3 regions of the Streptomyces sp. NPDC047079 genome follow, and region 3 is predicted to be linked to each of the others. Evidence: riboswitches for the same ligand, from Rfam matches in the RefSeq annotation. Region 3 holds a riboswitch; each other region holds the start of a gene.

Region 1 (6,274 bases), on a different contig from region 3:
GCGACGGCGGCGAGTTCCTGGAGGTTCTCGATGCGGGTCTCGTCCTGGGGGTCGGTCGAGGCCTGGAGTTCGGCCAGATAGCCGGTGCGTTCCAGGACGGCTTCCAGGACCGTGGCCGGACCCGCGCCCGACTCCACGACGGTCCGCAGATCCTCCATCAGCGCGTTGAACCGCTTGACCGCGTTCGTCGAGCGAGCCGCCATGCCGTACGCCTCGTCCACGCGGCTCAGTGCCTGCGGGAAGCTGATCTTCTCCCGCTGCGCCAAGGCGTCGATCATCGCCTCGGCGCGCTCACCGATGCCCCGTTTCGGCACATTCAGGATGCGCCGAAGCGGAACAGAGTCCTCCGGGTTCGCCAGCACCCGCAGGTACGCCAGGACGTCCCGGACCTCCTTGCGCTCGTAGAAGCGGACACCGCCGACGACCTTGTAGGGCAGGCCGACGCGGATGAAGACCTCTTCGAAGACACGGGACTGGGCGTTGGTGCGGTAGAAGACGGCGACGTCTCCCGTCTTGGCCTCGCCCCGGTCGGTGAGGCGGTCTATCTCCTCGGCGACGAACTGCGCCTCGTCGTGCTCGGTGTCGGCGACGTAGCCGGTGATCCGCGCGCCCGCGCCCGCGTTGGTCCACAGGTTCTTGGGGCGGCGCGACTCGTTGCGCTCGATGACCGCGTTCGCGGCGCTCAGGATCGTCTGCGTGGAGCGGTAGTTCTGCTCCAGGAGGATCGTGGTGGCGTCCGGGTAGTCCTCCTCGAACTGGAGGATGTTGCGGATGGTGGCACCGCGGAAGGCGTAGATCGACTGATCGGCGTCACCGACGACGCACAGCTCGGCGGGCTGGAGGTCGTCCTCGCCGGGCGGCACGTCCACGGGGTGCTCGGAGGTGCCGACCAGCTCGCGGACCAGCGCGTACTGGGCGTGGTTGGTGTCCTGGTACTCGTCGACGAGGACGTGGCGGAAACGGCGGCGGTAGTGCTCGGCGACGTCCGGGAAGGCGCGCAGCAGGTTGACCGTCGTCATGATCAGGTCGTCGAAGTCGAGCGCGTTCGCCTCGCGGAGCCTCGACTGGTAGAGCGCGTACGCCTGGGCGAGGGTCTTCTCGAAGCCGTCGGCGGCCTGGGCGGCGAAGTCCTCCTCGTCGATCAGCTCGTTCTTCAGGTTGGAGATCTTGGCGCTGAACGACTTGGGCGGGAACCGCTTGGGATCGAGGTCCAGGTCGCGGCAGACGAGCGCCATCAGACGCTTGCTGTCGGCGGCGTCGTAGATCGAGAAGGACGAGGTGAAGCCGAGCTTCTTGCTCTCACGGCGCAGGATGCGGACGCACGCGCTGTGGAAGGTCATCACCCACATCGCGTTCGCGCGCGGGCCGACGAGCTGCTCGACGCGCTCCTTCATCTCGCCCGCGGCCTTGTTGGTGAAGGTGATCGCGAGGATCTGCCCGGGATGCACGCCCCGCTCGGCCAGCAGATAGGCGATGCGGTGAGTGAGCACACGGGTCTTGCCGGATCCGGCACCGGCGACGATGAGCAGGGGGGAGCCGGCGTGCACGACCGCCGCGCGCTGGTTCTCGTTCAACCCCTCGAGCAGTGCCCTCGGGTCGAGGGCGGGGCGGGGCGCGCCGTCGCGGTAGTACGCGTCCCGGGCCGGAGGCAGGTCGAACCGCCCGCCGAACAGATCGTCCGGAACGGGCTCCGGAGCGTGATCGTCCTCGGGCGGTGGGGGCGCCTCCTCATGGGCCGGGGTGGCCTTGAGGTCCGCCAGGAAACTGTCGTCAAAGAGGCTGCTCATCGCTCTCCGAGTCTAGGGCGCCCCGCCGACAACCGGCCGCCGTCCCGAAAACTCGACCCCCGGACGTGGACAGCAGGCGTCACCGTCCGGACCCGTCGGTTCACGGTCCGCGCTCGACGACGGTCCGGAAAACCAAGGTCACAAAAACGTATCGGACAAATCTCGCCTCAACCTTCACAGGCGCCACATGAGTTGGCTACCGTGCCGGGCGGGCCGTACGACCCTCACCGGCGAAGGTCGCCGGGCCGCGCGGCCTCCGCCGAGTCCGGTGCGCCCCGTGGCAGCCGGAGCCGGGGACCCACCCGACCTGGGGTGAATCGGCCGACCGCCCTGTGGGCGCGGCCGTAGGGCACACCTTCCGGAACCACCCGCCCGAACCCGACAGCTAACCCGGTAGGCGGAGTACGGAAGGAGACGCCTTTCATGGCGGCGCACCGAAAGTCCCGCCCCTCGGGCCCACGCTTCGCGGGCATACGGACCCCCGCTCTCGCGACGGCGGCCCTCACGTCCGTGGCACTGCTCTCCCAGACGGCCCACGCCGCGCCCTCCGCCGACGACAGACCCAGCGTCGAGGAGGTCGAGAAGAAGGTCGACGACCTCTACCGCCAGGCGGAGTCGGCCACCGACAGGTACAACGCGGCCAAGGAGAGGACGGCCAGGCAGCGCAGGACCGTCGACACGCTCCTCGACGGCGTCGCCCGGCGCACCCAGGAGCTCAACGAGGCGCGCGACAAGCTGGGTTCGTTCGCCGCCGCGCAGTACCGGACCGGGACCGAGGCCCCCGACACGGCCACCTTCCTGCTGGCCGACAACCCCCAGGACTACTTCGACCAGACGCAGCTGATGAGCCGGCTCACCGGCCGTCAGAAGGAAGCGGTCGACCAGTACGTGACCGACCAGGCCGCGACGATGAAGAAGCGGCAGGAGGCCACCGACAGCCTCCGGACGCTCACCGAGTCGCAGGCGACACTGAGGTCGGCCAAGACGGACGTCCAGAAGAAGCTCGCCGCCGCACGGCAGTTGCTGTCCGAGCTGACCGCCCAGGAGAAGGCACGGCTCGCCGCGCTCGAGAAGCGGAAGCAGGAGGAGGCCCGGCGCCAGGCGGAGGCGCTGGCACGGCAGCAGGCGGACCGGCAGCGGGAACAGTCGTCGTCGAGCACGACGACCGGCTCCTCAGGGGCGTCCGCAACGCACTCCTCCTCGGGATCCTCCGCAACGGGCTCTTCCTCTGGCACTGCCGCGGGGTCCTCCGTTGTGGACTCCTCGTACGCGACGAAGGCCGCGAAGGCCCTCGCCTTCGCCCGCGCGCAGATCGGCAAGCCGTACGTGTGGGGCGCGACGGGCCCCGGGTCCTACGACTGCTCGGGCCTGACCCAGGCCGCGTGGAAGACCGCCGGGCTGACGCTCCCCCGCACCACATACGACCAGGTGAACGCCGGCGCGATGGTGCCGCTCGCCGAGGCGCAGCCAGGTGACCTGGTCTTCTTCTACGACGACGTCAGCCACGTCGGCGTCTACATCGGCAACGGCATGATGATCCACGCCCCGAAGCCGGGCGCCTACGTGCGCGAGGAGTCGATCTACTACGGCGGCGCGTCGATCATCCACAGCGTGGTGCGGCCTGCCTGACACCGACGGCTCAAGGTTCCGGTACGCGCGCGTGGGGTTGTTTTCTGGCTTCACGCGCGCGTGCCCCGTACGCAAGCCGTGCGCGCGTCCCTAGCATCGGGCGCATGTCTGGCACCTCCGCGCTCCGCACCTGGTGGGCACAGCGTCCGCCCGCCACCGGGGCCGCCGTGTTGGCGACCGGCGCCCTGTCGGTCGGGCTGCAACAGGCCGGATACGAGCTCCTCTCCCGTATCGCCCTGGCGCTGGCGGGCGCCGCCTGGCTGGGCCTGGTGGCCGACATCGCCGTACGGCTGCCGCGAGGGCTCCCGGGGTGGCCTGTCGGCTCCCCGGCCGCGCTCACCGTGGTTCCGGCCACCGCCCTGCTGGGCACCGGGATCTCCGGCCTGTACGGGCAGCAGCTCGCCGAGGCGCTCCTCGCGCTGGCCTTCGCGCTGTGGGCGGTCCTGGTCCTCCTGGTGGTACGGAACTGGGAGCGCGGTATGTCCGGGGCCGTGTTCCTCGGATGTGTGGCGGCAGAGGGAATCGCAGTGCTCGGGGCGGTACTGGCCGCGGCCGTCCGGGTGGCCTGGCTCGCCCACGCGGGGCTGGTTTTCTTCTGGCTCGGCCTGGCGTTCTATCTGATCGGGCTGCGGTGCTTCGACCGGCGGCAGGTGGCCGCCGGCGCGGGCGACCACTGGATGGCGAGCGGTGCGCTCGCCCTCTCCGCGGTGGCCGGATCGCGGCTGATCGCCGCCGCGGGCAGCGGCCTCTACCTCTGGAACAAGGACGACAACACGGTCCTGCGGAGCGTCACCATCGCCCTCCTCGCCCTCGCCTTCGTCTGGTACTGCGTGCTGGCGGCGGCCGAACTGCTCCGGCCGCGCACCGGCTACGACGTACGGCGGTGGTCGACCGTCTTCTCGATGGCGATGACGGCGGTGGCGGCGCTGTCCGTCGCCGCCGCCCTCCGGGCGCCGTGGCTGCGTGGACCCGGCCAGGTGCTGCTGTGGATCGCGGTGGCCGCCTGGTGCGCGGTTCTGGCGGTAGCCGTCAGGTCCGTGGTGGAGAGCGTCAGGTCCACAGCACGGCGATGAAGACGTTGGCCATGGTCAGCGCACCGACCAGGGCGAAGAGGGGCTTCTCGACCGTCTCCTCGTCGCGCTTCACGTAGACCAGGCCGAGGATCACGATCAGCAGGGCCAGCTTGACGCCGATCTTGATGGTGTTGACGTGGTGGTGGTCCGCCTGGTCGAGGCCGACCAGAGCCACGCCCGTGACCAGCATGGTCAGCGCGCCGTGCAGCATCGCGGGCACGAAACGGGCCGTGCCCCGGCCCATCGCCTTCATCTGGGTGAGGAAGCCGCCGAGGAGCGCGGCGATGCCGAGGATGTGCAGGGCGACGAAGAGATGGATGAGTACGTCCATGGGGCCGGAGCCTAGTGAGGGGGGCGGCGGGCTTCGACACCGGCCCACGCGGTGTGCGGGGGTCGCACGGCCTCCGGACCCACGCATATATGCGTCCCATAGCACTCCGTCATGACCCCGCGCCCGGAAACCGCCGCAACGGTCATCGCACAGTGTGAAGTCGGCGGCCTCGAGGCGGGATCACGGTCGCATGCGGTCACCGTCAGTCCGGTCGTGCCACTTCCGGACATCGCGTCACAGGACGGTCACGGCCGGTTTAGCGTCCTCCATCAGGTGACCGGCTCCCCACCGCCGCCCGGGCCAGGGGCGGCCGCCGGACACCACCGCCGAGAAAGTCCGGCGGCGGCCTGCTCCCCCTGTGCGGGCCGCCGCCGGACGCGTGACACCGCCCGTCGCCCCGACGGCCGGAGGAAAGGACGTGACGGTCAGGTGGCAGCGCACCGCAAGCCCAGACAGCGTTCGCTCGGCGGGACCACGGCCCGGACCGCCGCCACGATCGCCCTCGCGGGAGCGGCGTCCGCGACCGGCTTCGACGGGACCGGGCACGCCGAACCGCCGCTCTCCCCGGCCCAGGCCAAGGCCGAGGTGGACCGGCTGTACCGGGAGGCGGAGGTCGCGACCGAGAAGTACAACGGGGCCAAAGACCAGGCGGAACGGGCCGCGCAACGGCTCAACGCTCTGCGGGACGAGGCCGCGCGCCGCACGGACCGGCTCCGATCGGCGCGCGAGGCGCTGGGTTCGGCCGCGACGGCGCAGTACCGCGGGGGCGGTGTCGACCCGTCGGTGCGGCTCCTGCTCTCGTCGGATCCCGGACGGTACCTCGACGACGCCGCGTTCGCCGAGCGGGTCGACAGCCGTCGGGCGGCGGCCGTGACACGCGTACGCACGCAGATGCGGGAGATCGAGCGGCTGCGCGGGGCCGCGCGCGTGGAACTGGCATCCCTGACCTCGCGTCAGGCGGAGCTCCGGCGGCAGAAGCGGACGGTCACCGAGAAGCTGAGTGAGGCGCGGCGGCTGCTGTCCCGGCTGACGGAGGCCCAGCGGGCACAGCTCACGGCGGCCACGGGCGCGGGAGATACGTCAGGGTCGGCGGGGCGAGGCCTGGCGGGGACGGTCTCGGCATCGCAGGCGGCCACGGAGGCACCCGACGCACGGGCGGGGGCAGCGGTGGCGTACGCGTACGGCAAGCTCGGCAGCCCCTATGTCTGGGGTGCCACCGGACCCCACGCCTTCGACTGCTCGGGACTGGTGCAGGCCGCGTACCACTCGGCGGGCGTCTCGCTCCCCCGGACGACATACGCCCAGATCGGCGCGGGCCGCCGCGTCCCGCGCTCCGCGCTCCTGCCCGGCGACCTCGTGTTCTTCTACTCCGGGGTCAGCCATGTGGGGATCTATGTGGGGCACGGCCAGATGATCCACGCGCCGAACCCGTCGGCACCGGTACGGCTGGCGCC
Region 2 (6,274 bases), on a different contig from region 3:
TGTGATCCTCCAGGAGTATCTGCCGCGGGAGGAGGCCGAGGACTGGATCGTGCACGCCTACTTCGACCAGGACTCCGCCCCGCTCGCCCTCTTCACCGGCGTCAAGGTCCGCTCGTGGCCGCCGCACGCGGGCATGACGGCGAACGCGTACGTCGTCGACAACCCGGAACTCGCCGACCTCGCCGCACGTTTCATCAAACAGATCGGCTTCACCGGCATCATCGATCTGGATCTGCGCTTCGACCGCCGCGACGGCCGGTACAAACTGCTCGACTTCAACCCACGCGTGGGCGCCCAGTTCCGCCTCTTCGAGAACGAGGCGGGGGTGGACGTCGTCCGCGCCATGCATATGGACCTGACCGACCGCACGGTTCCGGAGGGGGAACAGCGCGCCGGTCACCGGTACATCGTGGAGAACATCGACCTGCCGGCCCTGCTCGCCTACCGGCGCAGCGGCTACACGACACCGCACGCACCGGCCCACGCGAGCGGTACGGAGCTGGCCTGGTTCGCGGGTGACGACCCGTGGCCGTTCTTCACGATGATCGCGCGCTTCGTGCGGCCGGGCGCGAAGCACCTTTATCAGCTGTGGCGGACCAACCGCCGCGGCTCCACCACCGGTACGCGCTAGCGCGTACGGCTCCACCACGAAGTAGGCATGTCGCGTCCTGGGGAGGGACTTCGTGATTCAACCGGTAGCAGTCATCGGTGCCGGGCCGTTCGGTCTGTCCACCGCCGCCCATCTAAGGGTGCGCGGTATTCCGGTACGCGTCTTCGGCGAGCCCATGGTGAGCTGGCGCGACCACATGCCCACGGGCATGCTCCTGAAGTCGACCCCCGTCGCCTCGAACATCGACGCGCCCCAGCGCGGCCACACCCTGGTCGACTACTGCGATGCGGCGGGCATCGCCCGCCTGGTAACCGACGAGGACATCATCCCGATCGAGACGTTCATCGCCTACGGCGAGTGGTTCCAGCAGAAACTGGTGCCCGAGCTGGAGCGGGTCAGGGTCGTCTCCGTGGACCGCCGTAAGGGCGGCGGCTTCGAACTGAAGCTGGACTCCGGCGAGCAGTTCGCGGCGCGGGCGGTCGTGGTGGCCACCGGCCTGTCGGGCCTCGCCCACGTCCCGCCGGAACTGGCCGCCGCCGCGACGGACGGCCCCACCCCCACGGGGCCGGTCTCCCACAGCTCCCAGCACCATGACCTGACCCGTTTCTCCGGCAAGGAGCTGCTGGTCATCGGCGCGGGGCAGTCCGCGCTGGAGACGGCGGTGCTCGCGGCCGAGGCGGGCGCGCGGGTGCGGGTGATCTCACGCGGCCAGGGCAAGGTGGCCTTCGGCGCGCCCCCGTGGGACCAGCCGAGGTTCCGCCCCGAATCGCCCTTCGGACGGGCCTGGTCCCTGTGGGCGCTCAGCTACTATCCGCACCCGTACCGGCTCCTCCCGGCCCAGACCCGTCACTACCTGGTCCGCCGGGTTCTCGGTCCGCTCGGCGCGTGGTGGCTGCGCGAGCGCTTCCTGAGCAAGGTGCAGGTGCGCGATGTCGTCGCCGTGGTCGGCGCGTCCGCGGCGGGCGGCAGCCCCGTCCTCACGGTCCGGACGCACACGGGTGGCACGGAGGAACTCACCGCGGACCATGTGATCGCCGCCACCGGGTACCGCGTGGACATCGCGGCGATGGACTTCCTGGGCCACGAGCTGCGGACGGAACTGGCGGTGAGCCGGGGCACTCCGAGGCTCGGCGCGGGTTATGTGTCCTCCGTGCCGGGCCTGTACTTCACGGGCCTGCCCGCGGCGGCCTCGTACGGCCCGGTGATGCGCTTCGTGTGCGGCACGGAGTTCGCCTCACCCAGGCTGGCGAAGCATCTGGCGGCGGCACACGGCTGAGGACGGCGGGGCCAGGTCCTCCGGCCGGGGGTCACGGGTCAGGCGATCACGGGCACGAGGACACACAGCACGAGTTCGCGGGGCACGCGTTCGCGGGACGCGAGGTCGCGTCGCGCGAGGTCACGGGGCACGGAGGGGGCGCGGCGCCGTCGCGCCCCAGGGGCCCTGGGGGCCTGGGGCCGGGTCGTGGGGAGGGGCAGGTTCGTCGGGGCGTGGCCGTACGCCGTCATGCCGGGGACCTGCGTGACGGGGCCGTACGCCTGCGTGTTTCGGGAAGCGCGCGGCAACTCGGGTTCTGTCATACGGGAGTTCGGTGGGCGCGGGATACCGGACGTCGTCCGGTTCGCGCCGAGTCGCCGGGGCGTTCCATCCGTATTCTCTGATCATGGCCGCACCCCTCGCATATTCACTCATCGCCACTGACCTGGACGGAACGCTGTTGCGTGACGACGACACGCTCTCCGACCGGTCAAGGGCCGCCCTGGCGCGCGCCTCGGCGGCAGGCGCACAGCACCTCGTCGTGACGGGGCGCCCGGCGCCCAGGGTGCGGCCGTTGCTCGACGACCTCGGAAGTAGGGGGCTCGCGGTGTGCGGGCAGGGCGCGCAGGTGTACGACGCCGGCGCGAACCGGCTCCTCTTCTCCGTCACCCTGGACCGGGAGTTGGCCGAGACCGCACTCGGCAAGATCGAGGCCGAGGTGGGGCAGGTGTACGCGGCCGTCGACCAGGACGGGGTGGACGGCCTCACGCTCATCGAACCCGGCTACCGGATGCCGCACCCCACCCTGCCGGCGGTGCGGGTCGAGCGGCGGGACGACCTGTGGTGCGAGCCGATCAGCAAGGTGTTGCTGCGCCATCACGCCCTGTCGGACGACGAGTTGGCGTCGGCGGCCCGCGCGTCCGTCGGTTCCCTCGCGACGGTCACCATGTCCGGGCCCGGCACCGTCGAACTCCAGCCGTGCGGCATCACCAAGGCGACGGGGCTCGCACTGGCCGCCGCCCATCTGGGCCTGGGGCCGTCGGAGACCATCGCCTTCGGTGACATGCCCAATGACATCCCGATGTTCGACTGGGCCGCGCATGGGGTGGCCATGGCCAACGCCCACCCCGAACTCAAGGCCGTGGCGGACGAGGTCACCATGTCGAACGAGCACGACGGCATCGCCGTCGTGCTCGAACGACTCCTCGGGGGCCACCGGAGGCCGGCCGACAGCGCCGGCCGGCGGTCCGTCGGCTATTAGTACGCGCTGTTGACGTTGTCGATCGAGCCGTACCGGTGGGCGGCGTAGTTGCACGCGGCCGTGATGTTCGCCACCGGGTCGTACGGGTCGAACGCCGTGCCGGGCACGTGGTACGCGGCGAAGGTCGGGTCGATGATCTGGAGCAGACCCTTCGACGGGATGCCCTTACGGGCGTTCGAGTCCCACAGGTTGATCGCCTTGGGGTTGCCGGACGACTCGCGCATCACGTTGCGGTAGATGCCGTTGTACGTACCGGGGATGCCGTGCTGGGCCATGACCTCCAGCGACTGACGGATCCAGCTGTCCAGGGTGGTGCCGCGGGTCGTCACGGCCTTGGCGGTGGTCGTGGCGGTCACGGTGGCCGTCGCCGGCTTACCGGTCGCGGCGGAAGCGCTGGTCGCTCCCATGACCGGCAGGGCGAGAACGGCGGCACCCGACCCCGCGAGTGCGAGGGCACGGGTGATACGGGCGGCCTTGGAGCCGCGGTCCCGTCGGCGTGCGGGCAGGGCGAAAGCGGGCATGTCGCATTCCTCTCCGGCGCCTGCGAGGTGAGCTGTCGGGTTCGGGCGGGGAGGTGCCCGGCCGTGTCCTCGATGTCGAGGGCACGGCTTCACCCCTAGCCGTTCCGGCGGGTGTCCGGATCGGCGGCCTACCTGGGTCCCCCGCTCCTGCCGTCGTGGTCGATGGGCTCCCGAGCGGCGGCAGGATTCGGCGTTCCGCTCGGATCGAGGGGAAGGTATGCGAGAGCACATGTCCGGAACAAGCTTGCAAGTCACACTCCTTCCGAATTGACCTTGAAATGGGGGAATAAGGTCGGTGATCCAGTTTGTCGAGCGGAGTTCAAGTTGCCATTCGCAAAGGGGTAGTTGGTGACACGCCCTTAATGCCCCGTCTGCCGCGGACGTGAGCTATTTCACTCTGGTCTTCGCGGTCGTCATCGATGGTTAATTACATAGGGGGTTTATTGGGGTAAAACGGTCACATGTCGTGTGTCTTGAGTGGAGCGTTTCGGGTGGGTGAGTGCCCTTCGTCCGGACTTGACTCCGTTGCCCGGCAAGGAGGTTCCCGGGCGAGGGGGGTGGGCGTGGCCGCGAGGCCGACTCGAATGCCTGGCCGGTGTATGCGGCGCGCGGGGGCGGGCAGCCGTAGAGGGAACGGGGGTGACGTCCGCAGGGGAGGGCGGGGGGTGCCCGGGCGTAAGGAGGTCGGTTCCGGCGTGAGGGGTGATTGTCGGGTATGTGGGGGAATATCTGTTCCTATCAGATGATCAGGCACATTCCGTTCGTGATCCGATACCGCCCGGCCTGGAACAGTGGGCGCTCGTGGTGATCGAAACGTGACCGGATACGCTGACTTGAGTGATGGCGACGACAGATCGACAACTCGATGAGCGCGTCGACGGGCGACGCCATCGAGCAAGTGGCCGTCCTTGAGACCGACCGTGTGATCGTCAGCAGACGTCAGCAGACAGGAGACCCCACGTGACCGTCGTCGGGCCGTTCGGGCTGAGCGTGCGGGAGCAGGCTCTGGAGGTCGATGTCCAGGCCGGATTGGCCGCTGTCGAGGAGGGGCTGCTCGAGGCCACCAAGAGTGAGGTGCCCTTCATCACAGAGGCCGCGCAGCACCTGGTGCGTGCGGGCGGGAAGCGGTTCCGGCCGCTGCTTGTGATGCTCGCGGCGCAGTTCGGCGACCCGTACGCGCCCGGAGTCGTGCCCTCGGCCGTGGTCGTGGAGCTGACCCACCTCGCCACGCTGTACCACGACGACGTGATGGACGAGGCCGAGGTGCGGCGCGGGGTGGACAGCGCGAACACCCGCTGGGGCAACTCGGTCGCGGTCCTCACGGGTGACTTCCTGTTCGCGAGGGCCTCGCACATCCTGGCCGATCTCGGCCCGGAGGCGGTCCGGATCCAGGCGGAGGCGTTCGAGCGCCTGGTCACGGGCCAGATCCTGGAGACGGCGGGCCCCCGGGACGGCCGTGACCCGGTCGAGCACTACCTCGACGTCCTCGGCGGCAAGACCGGCTCGCTGGTGGCGGTGGCGTGCCGCTTCGGGGCGATGATGTCGGGTGCCGACGAGACGGTCGTGGACGTGCTCACGCAGTACGGCGAGCGGCTGGGCGTGGCGTTCCAGCTGGCCGACGACGTCCTGGACATCGCGTCGGACTCGCACGAGTCCGGGAAGACGCCCGGGACGGACCTGCGCGAGGGCATCCCCACCCTCCCGATCCTGCGCCTGCGTGAGCGCGCGGAGCGCATGGGGCTGCCCGAGGACATCGCCCTGTGCGAGCTCCTCGGCTCCGATCTCACGGACGACGCCCGGCATGCCGAGGCCCTCGCCCGCCTGCGCGCTCACCCGGCCCTGGAGCAGGCGCGCCGCGACACGGTCCGGTATGTGGAGGACGCCCGCTCGGGCCTGGCTCCGCTGCCGGAGTGCGGTGCGAAGGCGGCCCTGATGGAACTGTGCGACGCGGTGGTGCACCGGGCCGGCTGACGCCCCTCGCTCGATCCGCGCTCTCGATCACCGAGGGCTGTCCGTGACTGTGGCCCGCGCCACACGGTTGGCGATCACGCGGACGGATGCCACGTTCGCGAAGCGCCGCACCGCCCTCATCACCACCGGGGCCGCCATGACCGGGGCGGCCCCGCTCGGCGGCCGCGTCCCGCGCTCCTCGGTCCAGCCGGGCTCCGATGCGCCGCAGTGGGTCGCCGCCCAGGGCCCAGGGGGCCCAGCGCCCGAGGGACCCCTACGGGTTCGGAGCAGTCGCCGCCCCGCGATGTCATACCCCAGGATTACGCGGAGTTGGGTCCGCGGTCTGACGCTTGTTCCCGGCCGATTTGGTCAGATGGACAACACCACCTCACAGGAGTTCGGGTGAAAATGGCGGCACAGGGGTGGACCAGGGCAGGGACGGTAGGCCGCCGCCGATGACGGAGGTAAGGCACACATGGCACCGTACGAATCCGACGGCAGCACGCCCGCCGGCGAGGCCGAGGACGTACGCGACGGGCGGCGCACGGCCGCGCGGTACGTCGTCCCGGTCGCAGTGGTGGGAGTGGCGGCCGCGACCATCGGGCTCGTTCCGGCGTTCGCCGGATCCGGGGACCCCGACCTTCCGAAGATCAGCGCCCAGCAGCTCATCGAGAAGA
Region 3 (6,274 bases):
GTTGTCCACCGACACCGTGGCGCGAATCTTGAAGGTGCCGCGGCCCGTCTCGTACGCGTCACGGATGCCCGAGAGGCCGACGATCCGGCCGCCGGTCGGCAGGTCCGGGCCGGGGACGTGCTTCATCAGCGTGTCCAGATCCGCGTTCGGGTGGCGGATCAGGTGGCGGGCGGCGGCGATGACCTCGCCCAGGTTGTGCGGCGGCATGTTCGTGGCCATGCCGACCGCGATGCCCGAGGAGCCGTTGACCAGCAGGTTCGGGAAGGCGGCGGGCAGCGCCACCGGTTCCTGCTCCTGGCCGTCGTAGTTGGGCGCGAAGTCGACCGTGTCCTCGTCGATCGACTCGGTCATGAGGCTCGTCGCCTCGGCCATGCGGCACTCGGTGTACCGCATGGCGGCCGGCGGGTCGTCGTTGCCCAGCGACCCGAAGTTGCCGTGGCCGTCGACCAGGGGGACGCGCATCGAGAAGGGCTGGGCCATACGCACCAGGGCGTCGTAGATCGACGCGTCGCCGTGCGGATGCAGCTTGCCCATGACCTCGCCGACGACACGGGCGCACTTCACATAGCCGCGCTCGGGGCGCAGGCCCATCTCGTTCATCTGGTAGACGATCCGCCGGTGCACCGGCTTGAGGCCGTCTCGCGCGTCCGGCAGCGCCCTGGAGTAGATGACCGAGTACGCGTACTCGAGGAAGGAGCCCTGCATCTCGTCGACGACGTCGATGTCGAGGATCTTCTCCTCGTATGCATCGTCGGGCGGCGGGGTCTTCGTGCTGCGGCGGGCCATTGCTGCCGGCTCCTTCACAGTCTGTGCTGGGCATGAATGGAATCTGACGCCGACCATTGTGGACCGCCGCACCGACAACGCGGACCAGGACCCGTCCCCTAGGGGCCCCGGCCCGGCACCGGCGTGCCCCCGCGCCGTCAACGCCGTACGCTGTCCACCACCCCCCGTAATCACGGTCTCGCTCTGGGCGTACGCAGCCCGGGAACTTGGCCACTTGTCCGCACGCTTGCATACAGTGACAGGACCGGCAGGAAACCGCGGGTTTCCGCGACAGCTTCCGCGATCGAAGGGACGTACATGCCCATGGGTCACACGGCCACAGCCGAGGCAGGCTCCGGGGGCCTGACAGCGACCGAGCACCGCCTGGCCAACGGCTTGCGCGTGGTGCTCTCCGAGGACCACCTGACCCCGGTCGCGGCGGTGTGCCTCTGGTACGACGTCGGCTCACGTCACGAGGTGGAGGGCCGCACCGGCCTCGCCCACCTCTTCGAGCACCTGATGTTCCAGGGGTCGGGGCAGGTGAAGGGCAACGGCCACTTCGAACTGGTGCAGGGCGCCGGCGGATCACTGAACGGCACGACCAGCTTCGAGCGCACCAACTACTTCGAGACCATGCCGGCCCACCAGTTGGAGCTCGCCCTCTGGCTGGAGGCCGACCGCATGGGCTCGCTGCTCGCCGCCCTCGACGACGAGTCGATGGAGAACCAGCGGGACGTCGTGAAGAACGAGCGCCGCCAGCGCTACGACAACGTCCCGTACGGCACCGCCTTCGAGAAGCTCACCGCGCTCGCCTACCCGGAGGGCCACCCCTACCACCACACGCCCATCGGCTCGATGGCGGACCTGGACGCGGCCACCCTGGAGGACGCGCGCGCCTTCTTCCGCACGTACTACGCGCCCAACAACGCGGTCCTGTCCGTCGTCGGCGACATCGACCCGCAGCAGACCCTCGCCTGGATCGAGAGGTACTTCGGGTCCATCCCGTCCCACGACGGCAAGCCCGACCCGCGCGACGGCTCGCTGCCCGACATCATCGGCGGGCAGCTGCGCGAGGTCGTCGAGGAGGAGGTCCCGGCGCGTGCCCTCATGGGCGCCTACCGGCTGCCGCACGACGGCACGCGCGCGTGTGACGCGGCGGATCTGGCCCTCACCATCCTCGGCGGCGGCGAGTCCTCCCGTCTCTACAACCGGCTCGTGCGGCGCGACCGCACCGCCGTCGCCGCCGGCTTCGGCCTGCTCCGGCTCGCCGGGGCGCCCTCCCTGGGCTGGCTGGACGTGAAGACCTCAGGTGACGTCGAGGTGCCCGTCATCGAGGCCGCCATCGACGAGGAGCTCGCCCGGTTCGCCGAGGAGGGACCCACGGCCGAGGAAATGGAGCGTGCCCAGGCCCAGTTGGAGCGCGAGTGGCTGGACCGCCTCGGCACGGTCGCCGGCCGCGCAGACGAACTGTGCCGGTACGCCGTGCTGTTCGGCGACCCGCAGCTCGCGCTGACCGCCGTGCGACGGGTGCTCGACGTGACCGCCGAGGAGGTGCAGGAGATCGCCAAGGCCCGTCTGCGCCCCGACAACCGCGCGGTCCTCGTGTACGAGCCGGTCGCGGCCGAGGCCGAGAGCGCTCAGGCCGCCGAGACCACCGCCGCCGAAGACACGAGCAACGACGAGGAGTCGGCGAAGTGACCGAGCTCGCGACCATGGACTTCCACCCGCAGCCCCAGCCCGGCGCGGCCCGCCCCTGGGCGTTCCCCGCGCCCGAGCGCGGTGCCCTCGACAACGGCCTGACGGTGCTGCGCTGCCACCGCCCCGGCCAGCAGGTCGTCGCCGTCGAGGTGCTCCTCGACGCGCCCCTTGACGCCGAGCCGGCCAGCCTCGACGGCGTCGCCACGATCATGGCGCGTGCCTTCTCCGAGGGCACCGACAAGCACTCCGCCGAGGAGTTCGCCGCCGAGCTGGAGCGCTGCGGCGCCACCCTCGACTCGCACGCCGACCACCCCGGTGTGCGCCTGTCCCTCGAAGTGCCCGTCTCCCGCCTGTCGAAGGCACTCGGGCTGCTCGCCGACGCCCTGAGGTCGCCGGCGTTCGACGACAGCGAGGTCGAGCGCCTGGTGCGCAACCGCCTCGACGAGATCCCGCACGAGATGGCCAACCCGGCCCGCCGCGCCGCCAAGGAACTCTCCAAGGAGCTGTTCCCGGCGTCCTCGCGGATGTCGCGCCCGCGTCAGGGCACCGAGGAGACGGTCTCCAACATCGACGCTGCGGCGGTCCGCGCCTTCTACGAGCGCCATGTGCGGCCCTCCACGGCCACCGCCGTCGTGGTCGGCGACCTCACCGGCGTCGACCTCGACGAGCTCCTCGGCGAGACGCTCGGAGCCTGGACGGGGGCACCCGCCAAGCCGCGCCCCGTGCCCCCGGTGACCGCCGACGACACCGGCCGCGTGATCATCGTGGACCGCCCCGGTGCCGTCCAGACACAGCTGCTGATCGGCCGCGTCGGCGCGGACCGACACGACCGGGTGTGGCCCGCACAGGTGCTCGGTACGTACTGCCTCGGCGGCACCCTCACCTCCCGCCTGGACCGCGTCCTGCGCGAGGAGAAGGGCTACACCTACGGGGTGCGGGCGTTCGGCCAGGTGCTGCGTTCCGCGCCCGACGGCACCGGCGCCGCGATGCTGGCCATCAGCGGTTCCGTCGACACGCCGAACACCGGCCCGGCGCTCGACGACCTCTGGAAGGTGCTGCGCACCCTCGCCGCCGAGGGGCTGACGGACGCCGAGCGTGATGTCGCCGTGCAGAACCTGGTGGGTGTGGCGCCGCTGAAGTTCGAGACCGCGGCGGCCGTCGCGAGCACGCTCGCGGACCAGGTCGAGCAGCACCTGCCGGACGACTACCAGTCGACCCTGTATCAGAAGCTCGCCGACACAGGCACGGTCGAGGCCACGGCCGCCGTCGTGAACGCCTTCCCGGTGGACCGGCTGGTGACCGTTCTGGTGGGCGACGCCGCGCAGATCGAGGAGCCCGTCAAGGCGCTGGGCATCGGCGAAGTGCGCGTCGTCCGGGCCGAGTAGAGGCGCTGCCCGCGCGTCCGGAGCCGCGACGCTCAGAAGGGCCCGGGTGACGCCTTCCGTCACCCGGGCCCCCTCTCGAGGAATTTGTCCGTATTGCCATGGAGGCTGCCTCTCTGCCCTGTGGGATGCGCTACAAACCCCCTGATCGGTTTGCCGACCGAAAGAGGCTCCTTTTAGCGTCTGTCGGGCTGTCCGTCAGGCAGTGCGCCGCATCCGCGGCACCGGACAGCCATCGCCGAGTCCCCGTACGGCGCGAGCCAGGGGAGCCGGGGACCCACCCTCCTGTCGCCGCCTTCGCGGCCGGCGGGGCCCATGCAGTCCCTGGGGTGAATCGGGCGTCAGCCCGTAGGAGACCTTCCTGCTCCGAACCCGTCAGCTAACCCGGTAGGCGAGAGGGAAGGAAAGGACCAGCCACTTCATGGCGTTCACCTGCGCCACCGGGAAGCACCGCCGTCCCAGCCGCATGCGGCGTACGACCGCGAACGCCGTGGGTGTCGCGGCGCTCACCACCACCGGCGTCATCGGCACCCTGGCCGCCCCGGCCTTCGCCGCCGGGCACCCTGTCGAGGAGACGGGACTGATCCGGGCCGTCAGCCTCGGCGACTCGGTCGCGGAGAAGATCGACGCCCAGGCCGCCGCCCAGAAACAGGCCGCCGAGCAGAAGAAGGCCGCGGAGGCCGCGCGCCGGCAGGCCGCGGAGAAGGCGCGCAAGGAACGCGAGGCCAAGGAGCGCGCCGCCCGCGAGGCCGAGCGCAGGCGCCTGACCGCGTACGTGGCGCCGATCCTCCACTCCTACGTCTCCACCGGCTACAGGACCGGCGGCTCCCTGTGGTCCTCCGGCACCCACACCGGCATCGACTTCCATGCCGCCACGGGCACGCCTGTGCACGTGGTCGGCTCGGGTGCCGTCGTCGAGATCGGTTGGGGCGGCGCGTACGGCAACCAGATCGTCGTCAAGATGAACGACGGCACCTACACGCAGTACGGCCACCTGTCCTCCATCGGCGTCTCCGTGGGCCAGAGCGTCACCCCGGGAGAGCTGATCGGCCTCTCCGGGGCGACCGGCAACACAACCGGTCCGCACCTCCACTTCGAGGCGCGCACCACCCAGGAGTACGGCTCGGACATCGACCCTGTCGCCTACCTCCGATCGCACGGCGTGAACGTCTGACAGCGGGCCGCCGTGCGGCGCGCCCGTATGTGACGACCCCGGCCCATCGGCCGGGGTCGTCGTCGTTTCGGACTGCTGTCTGTCCAAAAAATATCCATGGATTTCGGCTCGCCGTCGGAAATTCAGGCGAGCTGCAATAGAGTCGGCGGGACACACGTCAACCGTCGACGTTTCACGGGTATTAAGGCGGAGGTCGGTCATGCGTATTCCGGCGCACTCGGTATGCACGGCGATCCGTGACGACATCGTCGCGGGTGTCTACGAGCGCGGCGGCCGGCTCACCGAGGAGCTCCTCGCCCGCCGCTACGGCGTCTCCCGCGTCCCCGTGCGCGAGGCCCTGCGCACCTTGGAGGCCGAGGGCTTCGTCGTCACCCGCAGGCACGCGGGCGCGTGTGTCGCGGAACCCACCGAGCAGGAGGCCGCCGACCTTCTGGAGATGCGGATGCTGCTGGAACCGCTGGGGGCAGCGCGGGCCGCCCAGCGCCGCACCGAGGCCCACCTCAAGGTGCTGCGCGGCCTGGTCAGGCTGGGCCAGGAGCGCGCCAGGAGGGGCGGCAGCGAGGATCTGCGGTCTCTGGGCGGCTGGTTCCACGAGACCTTGGCGCAGGCCTGCGGGAGCCCCGTGCTCACCTCGACACTCGCCCAGCTGCGGCACAAGATCGGCTGGATGTACGTGGTCGAGGCGCCGGTCGATCCCGTGGAGTCCTGGGCCGAGCACGGCGGAATCGTGGACGCCGTCGCGCGCGGGGACAGCGAGCGGGCGCGCGCCATCACGGCGCTGCACACCGAGCGCATGACCGTCGCGCACCGGCTGCGCTTCCCCGGCGCGGGCGACCGCGCGGAGCGTGTGAGGGCTTCGCAACACACCGTAAACGCGTCCGGTTCCCGGTATTAACACAGGCGCCGTATACAAAGAGGGGTATTCGGCGAAGCCTATTCCGGCTGCCCTGTTCCCGCGTGCCCGGTAAAACCGGCATGCGTGAATTCCGTGTGCCGCGCGTAATTTCTCGTGACGGCGCCATATTCCGCGGGCGCCGGGCCGAGGGGCAGTCACCGGAGAGGGCCCGCACGGAGGCGCCGAACACCTCAGGGCCGGTGCCCGAAGACGGCGGAAGCCGCGTCCGCCCCGAGGGCGCGACGCGGCTTCCGCAACCGTGGTGTCCGAAGGGTCAGACCGTCTCGGGAAGCTCCTCGAGCCCCTCGGCGACCAGCTTGGCCAGGCGGTCCAGCGCGGCGTCCGCGCCCTCCGCGTCGG

The links. A riboswitch is a leader RNA that binds a small molecule or an ion and turns the genes downstream of it on or off. The one in region 3 is predicted to bind cyclic di-AMP.
Region 1: linked by a shared signal. The riboswitch ahead of ABZ823_RS03895 (NlpC/P60 family protein) and the one ahead of ABZ823_RS13980 (M23 family metallopeptidase) in region 3 are both predicted to bind cyclic di-AMP.
Region 2: linked by a shared signal. The riboswitch ahead of ABZ823_RS04660 (transglycosylase SLT domain-containing protein) and the one ahead of ABZ823_RS13980 (M23 family metallopeptidase) in region 3 are both predicted to bind cyclic di-AMP.

The regions. Positions count from the first base shown of each region.
Region 1 is NZ_JBEYUZ010000002.1:304,434-310,707, forward strand. Features, by position in the region: gene pcrA (DNA helicase PcrA) at 1-1,787, opposite strand, end outside; cyclic di-AMP (ydaO/yuaA leader) riboswitch at 2,035-2,202, shown strand; gene ABZ823_RS03895 (NlpC/P60 family protein) at 2,211-3,416, shown strand; gene ABZ823_RS03900 (hypothetical protein) at 3,521-4,489, shown strand; gene ABZ823_RS03905 (hypothetical protein) at 4,467-4,820, opposite strand; gene ABZ823_RS03910 (NlpC/P60 family protein) at 5,250-6,274, shown strand, end outside.
Region 2 is NZ_JBEYUZ010000002.1:458,201-464,474, reverse strand. Features, by position in the region: gene ABZ823_RS04675 (ATP-grasp domain-containing protein) at 1-631, shown strand, start outside; gene ABZ823_RS04670 (FAD-dependent oxidoreductase) at 684-1,886, shown strand; gene ABZ823_RS04665 (HAD family hydrolase) at 2,272-3,126, shown strand; gene ABZ823_RS04660 (transglycosylase SLT domain-containing protein) at 3,123-3,647, opposite strand; cyclic di-AMP (ydaO/yuaA leader) riboswitch at 3,652-3,850, opposite strand; gene ABZ823_RS04655 (polyprenyl synthetase family protein) at 4,608-5,618, shown strand; gene ABZ823_RS04650 (DUF2092 domain-containing protein) at 6,073-6,274, shown strand, end outside.
Region 3 is NZ_JBEYUZ010000008.1:143,786-150,059, reverse strand. Features, by position in the region: gene ABZ823_RS13995 (DNA topoisomerase IV subunit A) at 1-786, opposite strand, end outside; gene ABZ823_RS13990 (pitrilysin family protein) at 1,084-2,463, shown strand; gene ABZ823_RS13985 (pitrilysin family protein) at 2,460-3,848, shown strand; cyclic di-AMP (ydaO/yuaA leader) riboswitch at 4,072-4,254, shown strand; gene ABZ823_RS13980 (M23 family metallopeptidase) at 4,267-5,019, shown strand; gene ABZ823_RS13975 (GntR family transcriptional regulator) at 5,219-5,914, shown strand; gene ABZ823_RS13970 (HPr family phosphocarrier protein) at 6,189-6,274, opposite strand, start outside.